DNA from 3 places in the Dactylosporangium sp. NPDC000555 genome. Region 3 is predicted to be linked to each of the others. Evidence: riboswitches for the same ligand, from Rfam matches in the RefSeq annotation. Region 3 holds a riboswitch; each other region holds the start of a gene.

Evidence for each region. Region 3 has a riboswitch for cyclic di-AMP ahead of ABT297_RS15860 (coiled-coil domain-containing protein). Riboswitches for the same ligand answer to the same signal wherever they lie in the genome.
Region 1: it holds a riboswitch for cyclic di-AMP, as region 3 does, so the genes downstream of both, ABT297_RS05505 (hypothetical protein) here and ABT297_RS15860 (coiled-coil domain-containing protein) in region 3, are expected to answer to the same signal.
Region 2: it holds a riboswitch for cyclic di-AMP, as region 3 does, so the genes downstream of both, ABT297_RS35445 (C39 family peptidase) here and ABT297_RS15860 (coiled-coil domain-containing protein) in region 3, are expected to answer to the same signal.

What each region holds. Positions count from the first base shown of each region.
Region 1 is NZ_JBEPDB010000005.1:20,531-23,731, forward strand. It holds gene ABT297_RS05500 (polyprenyl synthetase family protein) at 1-986, shown strand, start outside; gene ABT297_RS05505 (hypothetical protein) at 1,017-1,790, opposite strand; cyclic di-AMP (ydaO/yuaA leader) riboswitch at 2,164-2,315, opposite strand; gene ABT297_RS05510 (aldo/keto reductase) at 2,510-3,201, shown strand, end outside.
Region 2 is NZ_JBEPDB010000087.1:22,825-26,025, reverse strand. It holds gene ABT297_RS35450 (MFS transporter) at 1-1,005, opposite strand, end outside; cyclic di-AMP (ydaO/yuaA leader) riboswitch at 1,247-1,385, shown strand; gene ABT297_RS35445 (C39 family peptidase) at 1,793-2,554, shown strand; gene ABT297_RS35440 (SLAC1 family transporter) at 2,607-3,201, opposite strand, start outside.
Region 3 is NZ_JBEPDB010000021.1:41,441-44,641, reverse strand. It holds gene ABT297_RS15870 (hypothetical protein) at 1-484, opposite strand, end outside; gene ABT297_RS15865 (SigE family RNA polymerase sigma factor) at 481-999, opposite strand; cyclic di-AMP (ydaO/yuaA leader) riboswitch at 1,225-1,371, shown strand; gene ABT297_RS15860 (coiled-coil domain-containing protein) at 1,381-2,403, shown strand; gene ABT297_RS15855 (App1 family protein phosphatidate phosphatase) at 2,459-3,201, opposite strand, start outside.

The DNA of each region.
Region 1 (3,201 bases), on a different contig from region 3:
GCGCGGCGATCGACCGGCTGCCCGAGCCGTCCCGCGAGGTCGCCGAGCTGCAGCTGGGCTGGCACTCCGGCCGTGACGCGCCGGGCGCGTCGCTGCGCAGCGCGCTCACCCTGGTGTGCGCGGCAGCGGTCGGCGGCGACCCGCACGACGCGGTGCCCTCCGCCGTCGCCGTCGAGCTCATGCACCACTGGGCGGCGATCCGCCGCGACCTGGTCGACGGGCGCTCCGACGGGGCCGCGTGGAGCGTGGTCGGCACCCAGCCGGCGGCGCTGGGCGGCGAGGCCCTGCTGGCGCTCGCGTTCGACGTCGTGGCCACCGGTGACCCCACGCACATCGCGCCGGGCCGGCTGCGGCAGCGCTCCGGACAGCCGGGGCCGGACCGGGTCATGATGCGCATCCTGGGCGATACCGTGCAGGAGCTCCTGCACGGCCAGCACGCCTCGCTCGCGCTGCGCGAGACCCGCCCGGACTCCGCCGCGGAGGAGCGCACCGACCTGCTGCGCGACTGCCTGGCGATGGTGGAGCAGCGCACCGGCGCGCTGTTCGGCTGCGCCTGCGCGCTCGGCGCCGTGGCCGGCGGCGGCGAGGCGGCCCAGGTCGAGCGGTTGCGCCTGTTCGGCGTCCGGCTGGGCCTCGCCGTGCAGTTCACCGAGGACCTGCTGGGCATCTGGGCCGACGACGGCCCGGGCCGGCCGGCGTACCCGGACCTGCGCCGCCGCCGGCGCTCGCTGCCCGTCGCCGCGGCGATCGCGGCCGGCGCCGACGAGCTGACCGGGCTGTTCGACGGCCGGGGCCGGCTCAGCGACGCCGACGCCGAGCGCACGGCGAAGACGATCGAGCAGTCCGGCGCCCGCGACTGGTGCCGCCGCCAGGCCGAGGAGCTGCTCTCCCAGGCGCTGCTCGCCCTGGACCTGGCCTCCCCGTCGCCCGCCTCGGTCGCCGAGCTTGTCGCGCTGGCCCGCCGCGCGACCACCGCGCCGCGCTGAGCGCCGCGGCGGCGCGCGACGGGCGGGCGGTCAGTCGATGGCCGCCACGACCTTTTCGGCCCGGGCGGCGTGCTTCTGGTACGCCCCCGGGAACGCCGAGCGCTGCACCGCCTGCGCGGCGGCCGTCACGCTCATGTTCTGCCAGCCCTTGACCCGGGTCAGCGCTTTGTAGAACAGCATCGCCGAGTGGACCGGGTTCATGAGCTCGGGCACGGTGCCCCAGCCCTGGCTCGCGCGCTGCTGGAACAGCCCGACCGAGTCGTGGTCCTGCGAGACGCCCTCGTGCGGCAGCTTCAGCGAGGCGGGCACGGCGCGGCTGGCGACGTTGTACAGGTCGCTCTCCTGCATCGCGGTGGCGACGGCGACGACGAGTGCCCTGGTGGGCAGCCCCTGGGCGCGGCCCTGCCGCACGATCGTCACGGCGTTGTTCATCTGGGTCTGGTCGAGCCCGGCGACCGGGCGCGGTGGCTGTGGCATGGCCGGCCCGGTCGGCCCGGTCGGCGTGGTTGGCGTGGTTGGCGCGGCCGGCATGATCGGCATGGCCGGCGTGGTCGCGGACGCGGCGGGCGGCGCCTCGGCCGCCGGGACGGCGGCGGTGCCGTCGAGCAACGGCGACACGAGCGCCGCGTCGTACGCATAAGCGGACGCGGCGGCCGCGACCGGCGGGTGCACGGCCGGCGGCCGGCCGGCGGAACCCGTGGCGAACAGCGTCGCGGACAGCACGACGGCGGACACGGCCCCGGTTCGCACGGGCAGGCTGACCAGCCGGTATCTGGACTGGAACTGGCGCGGTAGTGACTTCACGTAAGCGATTCCTCATCGAAGACGGCGCGATCTGGGCGCACGGCAGGGCGCCGCGGCGTCAGCGCGCGAAACGGAACGGCGCGGGAACGGCTGCGCGGGAAGAAGGCGCGAGAAAGACGGCACGAGAAGACGGCACGGGAATACGGCGCGAATCAGCGCACGGCGAAGCGCACGCCGGAGCGGGCGTGCAAGGGACTCCGCACGGGAGAGGGCGCGTGGTATCGGCGCGACCCCCCGGCTCGGCCGGTGTCGCGCGACGATTGGGCGTCGATCAGCGTTGGAGCGCGGCCAGGCGCTACGTCCTGGCGTTCACCCGTCTTTGAGCATGGCGGCGGGCGGCCGCTGTCGGAGCATGGAGATGCGGCACGAACAGTTCTCCTTCCGGTGCCGCCTACCGGGTTAGCTGACGGGTTCGGACGGGAGGATTCGCCCTACCGTGACTCGGTCACGGATACACCCCAAGGACTGCGTGGGTCCCCGGCCCGCGATGCCGAGGTGCGCTGTGCGACTCGGCGGTGCGGCTCGACGGCGCCCACCCGGCGGCACCGTGATCGGCGCACGTCGACCGAGCAGACGACCCGACCATACTGGGCGGCTTCCGCCTCGGCCAACCACAGCACCGGGATCCCACCCGATGCACCGGTATGCTCACCGAGCGCTGTCACCCGGCCTGTCATCTTGTCCGTCGCCCTCCTACGAGCCGGGCCTAGTGTTGGGGCATGAGCATCCCGTCGGTGAAGCTGAACTCCGGCCTCGACATGCCCGTCGTCGGCTACGGCACCTACCCGCTCAAGGGCCGCCGCGCCACGGACGCGATCCTCGCCGCGATCGGGTCCGGCTACCGCCTGATCGACACCGCAGCGTCGTACGACAACGAGGATGCCGTCGGCGCCGCCGTGCGCGAGTCGGGCCTGCCCCGCGCCGAGCTCTTCGTCACGACCAAGCTGCGCGGCAGCGACCAGGGCCGCGGCTCCACCCGGGCCGGGCTGGAGCGCTCGCTGGAGCGCCTCGGCCTGGAGTACGTCGACCTCTACCTGATCCACTGGCCGCTGCCCGCGGTCGGTCGCTATGTGGAGTCGTACGCCGAGATGGCCGAGCTGCGGCGCGAGGGCCTGATCCGCTCGCTGGGCGTGTCGAACTTCCTGCCGGAGCACCTCGACGCCGTCGTGGCCGAGACCGGCATCCAGCCGGCCGTCGACCAGCTGCAGGTCTCTCCCTCGCATCCGCGGCCGGAGCTCGTCGCCGCGGTACAGCGGACCGGCACCGTGGTCCAGGCGTGGAGCCCGCTGGAGCGCAACACCGGCATCCTCGACCACCCGTCGGTGACGGCGATCGCCGGCCGGCTCGGCGTCACCAGCGCCCAGATCGTGCTGCGCTGGCTGCTGCAACGCGATGTCACCGTGGTCCCGCA
Region 2 (3,201 bases), on a different contig from region 3:
GACCAGCACGACGCCGACGGTGACCGGGTCGCGGCTGACCGCCACGATCACGAGCGCCGCCAGGAACACGCCCGCGGCGGCGGCCATGCGGTCCCGGGCGGGCAGCGCGCGCAGCCGCGGCTGGACGATCGCGCCGGCCACCGCGCCGGCGCCGAGCGCACCGAGCAGCACGCCGAGTCCGGTGACGCCGAGGCCGAGCCGGTTGGCCGCCAGCAGCGGCAGCAGCGCCAGCAGCGCCGAGCCGGGCAGCAGGAACACCAGCGCGTGCCCGAGAATCCGGCGTACGACCGGCGTGCTGCGAACGTATCGCCATCCCGCACCGAGCGCCGCGCCGAAGGGCTCCGTGCAGCGCGGGGCGGACGGGCGCTCGGGACGCCAGACGGTCAGCACCACGACGAACACGATGACGGTCACGGCGTGCAGCGCGAACACGGCCGACGCGCCGGCCCGTGCGATGAGGAAACCGGCGGTCGCCGGGCCGGCGGCCCGTGTGACGTTGGCGCTGATCGCCCCGAGCGCCGAGGCCTGCGGCAGGTGCCGGCGTTCCACCAGCTCCGGGGTCAGCGACCCGAACGCGGGCATCGTGAAGGCCGCACCCACACCGAGCGCGCACTGCAGCGAGAGCAGCGTCATCGACTGGATCCGGCCGTCCATGGCCAGCGCCGCGAGCAGCAGGCCGACGAGGGCGGTGCCGAGCTGGACCCGGATGAGCAGGCGCCTGCGGTCCACCAGGTCGGCCAGCACGCCGGCCGGCAGGCCGAGCACCAGGATGGGCAGCATGCCCGCCGCCTGTACCAGCGTGACGAGGATGTCGGCGGCCGCGTGCCGTCCGTTCGCGCCGGCGCCGGCGGCGAGCCACTGGGCGCCCACGACCTGCATCGCCATGCCGGCGTTGGCGGCGGCCATGGCGAGCCACAGCGCGCGGAAGGTGCGGCAGCGCAGCGGTGCCCAGGGGGAGTCGGAGTGTTTTGCGTCCGGGCGCGTGGTCGAAGACCGGGAACTCACGGTGACGAGAAACCTTCTCGGGCCGGGGGTTGACGCCGACCAGTGTTGCTGAACGCGTATGAGCCGGACATCGCTGCCACCGGCCGTCCGGGTCGCCCGGCTACCCGCATGCCGCCATACCGGCTGGCAGGTACGCCAATGGCGTCCACTTGCAGGACCCGGTTGAACGCTTGGCAACCCCCGTACCGGCCAGTAGGGTCAGGCGGTCCGAGCCGGTCGTCTGCCATTGCGAAATGGCGCCGGCGCGGACCCGCCGAGTCGTGCGAACGAGCCGGGGACCCATGCAGTCCCGGGGTGAATCCGCGGGCGTCACCGCCCGCGGTAGGGCACTTCCAGCCCGAATCCGTCAGCTAACCCGGTAGGCGGCATCGGAAGGAGACTTCAACGGTGTACGACCTCTGGCATGGCGCGCCCCCTAGCCGCGGCACCCGCACCGCACCCCGGCGGGACACCACCGCACGGTAGGACATCGGGCAGCACGAGGCCGCACCGGCCCTGCTGCCCGGCGCTCGACGGCTGAGGTCAGACCCCCGTCTCCGGACCCCTCCTCGCACCGCTCGCGGCCCGGTCGCCGCGCGAAGCGGGCGTCTGACGCTGCCGCGATGCCGCCTCTAAAAGAGCCACGACACTTCCGCGTTCCCGTCGCACGACGGCACGCCCGGCACGGCATCGCCGTGTGCGGGCCGCCTTCGCCTGCCCTCGCGCCGGTCCGTGCCGTGAACGCCGTGGCTCAGCGTCGCCATCCGATCCGCCGACCACGTGCGGCAGCCTGCTTTTGGAGTACCACATGCGTCACCGATCGATTCGTCCGCTGCTCCACCGCACCACCACCCACCGCCTGTACCCGGCGGTGCTGGGCTCGGCCGCCCTGCTCGTGGCCGCCGTCACCACCGCAGTGGTGTTCAACCAGACCGAGACGCCGGCCGGGGCCCACGACACGGCGGTCGCCGCGATGGGAGCCGCCGACGGGAACAACCGGCCGGCGATCGGCGCCGCGCCGGCGAACCCGGAGCCGACGAGCCCGGCCCCCGAGGCGCCGGCGGAGAAGGTCCTGCAGTACGACTTCCAGTTCCAGCCGAACTACTACTACTGCGGCCCGGCCTCGACCCGCATCGTGCTGACCGCGGACGGCGTCAACATGTCCCAGGACGAGATCGCGAGGAGGCTCGGCACCACGACCAGCGGCACCAACTCGGCCGCCGACACCACGCGGGTGCTCAACAGCGTGCTGGGCAAGGACGTGTACCAGACCCGGTGGATCCCGGGGCAGCGCGCGACGGCCGAGGAGGCCACGCGCGTGCAGGAGGACGTCGTGCGGGCCATCAGCGGTGACCGCGCGATCGTGGCGAACATCGTCGGCGGGGCGACGGACGCGGTCGGCGTCTGGCACGAGTTCTCGGGCGGCCACTTCATCGCGATCGTCGGCTACCGCGACAACGGCCGTGCCGTTCAGGTCGCCGACCCGTCCGGCATGTTCGGCCCGAAGACGTACTGGATGGCGACCAGCAACATGGCGCACTGGATGGCGGCTCGCGGCTACTCCGCCTGAGTATCCCGAAGGAAACGGGCGGGCCGGCTCGTCGAGCCGGCCCGCCCGTGCGTCAGCGGGGCTGCGGCAGGAAACGGTGCCGGGCGAGCGCCGTGGCCGTCTCGGCCGCGAGGGCGGCGATGAACACGGTGATCGCCAGCAGCACCAGCCAGACCCAGACCTGGTACGCCGGCGGGCGCGCGTAGGCGAGCCAGTGCAGCGTGAACGTGGCGACGGCGGCGTAAGGGAACGCGAACGCCCAGAACCCGGGGGTGAAGCGCAGGCGCCGGTACACCCCGATGAGGCGCACCTGGACGAGGGCCGTGAGCAGCGTGTAGCCGCCGAGCACGAAGGCGGCGGCGTCGACCCGGCCCCGGGTGACGGCCAGATAGGCGATCCCGGCGAGCGCGGGCGGGGCGACGTCGATCGCCAGCGTCGGCTGCAGCTGGGCCGGCAACGGCGGGCGGAAGTACAGCCGGGCCAGGATGATCGAGCCGATGAGCAGCCACGACACCAGACCGAATCCGAAGAACACGCGGGCGAGTCCCGGCCAGCCGGCCGTCGCCGCGCCGATCGCGGCGATCAGCCCTCCGGCGACGGCGGGCAGCACGTATCCGGGATGCAGCCGGTCCAGATCCAGGCCGCCCATGATCCACTGGCCGGTCAGC
Region 3 (3,201 bases):
GCATCGACCCACCCTGGATCATCACCCACTCACCGTCGGCGGAAGTGTGGTACTGCACGACGGAGGCGGGGAACGGCAGGGCGTCCATGCCGAGATGCACCAGCCACGGGCGGCCGACCTGGGCAGGGTCGCTCAGCGCGCTCGGCGGCCCGTCGGCGGGCGGCAGGAGCGGCGGCGCCGTCATCTTCGGCGGCGCGGCGGCGGTCGTGGACTTCGCACTGGGCGCGGGCGACGGTGCGGCGATCGTCGCGGGTGGCGCCGCCGGCATGCCGTCCGCGGTGGTGGGCAGCAGCGCGGCGGTCAGAGCGATGGCGGTACCGGCGACGGCGACGGAGAACGCCGTACCCGCCACGATCGCCACCCGGCGGCGCCTGCGGTGGCGGATGCCGCCCGCCCTCGCCGCGGCCAGCAGCCGCTCCACGTGCACGTCGTCGTCGGCGACCCGCGCCAGCGCCTCGGTGACCACCCGGTCGAGTCCCGTCACGACTTCCCTCCGTTGAGGGTCAGGCCGACCGAGCCGGCGCCGGATTCTTCCTTCGCCAGCCGGGTGCGTAGCGTGTCCAGGGCGCGTTTCACCTGGCTGCGTACGGTCTCCCGGCTGCAGTTGAGCAGTGCCGCGATCGCCGCGTCGTCGAGGTCCTCGTAGTAGCGCAGTACCACGGCGGCACGCTGTTTCGGTGGCAGCGCGCGGATCAGCCGCCACGTCGCGTCGCGCTCGGCGGCCTCCGCGCCCAGGTCACGAAGGCCGGGCACATCCTGCGGCTCGGCCACCGCGACCTCCCGGTTGGACGCCAGCCGCCACCGGGAGATGGCGGCGTTGACGAGCATCCGGCGCAGGTACGGCTCCGGCGGGTCGGCCGTGATCCGATCCCAGCGCACGAACGCCCGGGCGAGCACCTCCTGCACAAGGTCCTCGCCCTGGTGCCGGTCGCCGGTGAGCAGGCGTCCCAGCCGCACCAGCGCGGCGCCGCGTTGCCGTACGTAGTCATCGAACTCCACGCGGAAGCCCTCCCGTCGCGCGTGCCATCATCGAACTGCACGCGGCGGCGAGCCCCGGCTGTTGCATCGCCGCACGTTCACCCGCTAGACCGTGATCTGGGTCACTATTGATCACCACGTACGAGGTTGCGGGCAGGTCCACACAAACCGCGCGGTGCGCGATTTCGGCGCCCTGGGTACAGTGACCCACGGTCACGTCCACGAGGGCACCGCCCCCGGTGCCGGGCGGGGCTGCCGCCTAATCGCCGCACCGTGGCGAGCCGGGGACCCACGGTAACGTTGGGGTGAATCCGCCCTTCCTCGGAAGGGTGGTAGGGGTCGTTCCGTCCCGAACCCGTCAGCTAACTCGGTCGGCGGCCGACGGAAGGAACAACGAACCAGATGTCACCGCGACATCCCTACCGGCGCACGTTCATCACGCTGCTGGCGGCGATCGTGCTCGGGGGGCTCGCCGTCACACCCGCCGCGGCCGAGCCCGGCGGCGACACCGGCGACGAGGGCTCCGGCGCCAACCCGACGCTCAACTCCGTCCTCGAGAACACGACCCGCAAGTGGTCCGAGGCCAATGAGCGGCTGAACGCCTCGATCAAGCGTCAGGGCGAGCTCAACGCGCAACTGCAGGCGACCGAGGCGCAGCTGGCGGTGATCCAGGATCATGTGGCCGCGATCGCCGCGGCGGCGTACCGCACCGGCCCCCTCACCACGTTCGCCGCCCTGATGGACGCGAAGACCCCGGACAGCTTCGCCGAGCGGGCCGGCTCCATCAACGAGATCGCCCACCACAACAACAACCTGCTGCACCAGGCCAAACAGCTGCGGGACGACCAGACCGCGCAGAAGAAGGCGCTCGACGGCGAGATCGCCACGCAGCAGGAGCAGAAGCGCATCATCGAGCAGCAGAAGAAGGACGCGGAGAAGGCGCTCGCGCAGGCCGGTGGGCCGAGCAGGGGCTTCATCACCGCCAACCTGCCGACCGCCGACCCGGTGCCGCGCAACGCCAACGGGTCGCTGCCCAAGGAGTCGTGCAGCGTCAAGGACCCCACGACCAGCGGCTGCCTCACGCCACGCACGCTGCACGCGATGCAGCAGGCGCAGAAGGACGGCTTCAAGCGGTTCGTGTCCTGCTACCGCCCGAGCGGGCCGTACGAGCACCCGAAGGGCCGCGCCTGCGACTTCTCGGTGCAGACCAAGCCCGGCTTCGGCGGGGTGGCCACCGGCGACGACTACACCTACGGAACCACCCTGGCGACGTACTTCGTGAAGAACGCCGACCGCCTCGGCGTCATGTACGTCATCTGGTTCAAACAGGTGTGGACGCCGACGGTCGGGTGGCACCACTACTCGGGCGTCGCCGGAGACCCCTCCAGCGACCATACGAACCACGTGCACCTCTCGATCCTGTAATCCTCACGTTCCCGGGCGGCCGGTCGACAGCGGAACGTCGACCGGCCACCGCGGCTCAGAGGATCTCCGTGTCGCGCAGGAGCCGCCACAGGCCGGCGCCGTCGGGGGCGCCCAGCCAACGCCGATCGTTGAGCGGGACCCGCTTGGAGCTGCCGGCCACCCCCGGGAACGCGCCGGCCAGCACCGCCTGGGTCGGCGAGAGGTGCCGGATCGCCACCGCGGCCACGCTGTCGGGGTGCTCGGCGGCGAACTCGGCGTAGATCTCCGGATCGTGCTGCCCGTCGTCACCGACCAGCAGCCAGCGGATGTCCGGGAACTCCTCGGCGAGGCGGGCCAGCGACGCCCGCTTGTGCGCCTGGCCGCTGCGGAAGAACCGGTCCGGCTGCGGGCCCCAGTCGGTCAGCAGCAGCGGCCCGGCCGGGTACAGGTGCCGGGAGAGGAACCGGGACAGCGTCGCGGCCACGTTCCAGGCGCCGGTCGACAGGTAGAAGACCGGCGCGCCCGGGTTGGCGTTGACCAGCCGCTCGTACAGCACCGCCATGCCCGGCACCGAGGCGCGGGCGTGCTCGTCGAGCACGAACGTGTTCCACGCGGCGAGCAGCGGGCGCGGCAGCGTGGTGACCATGACCGTGTCGTCGACGTCGGAGATGATGCCGAAGCGGGTGCCGGGGTCGATCATCCGGATCGGCGCCTCGACGGCGGCGCTGTTCTCGGTCTGCAGCGTGACGGACGCCCAGCCGGGCGCGAGGTCGGCCTCGACGACGACGTCGATGAACCCGCCGCGGTCGCAGCGCACCT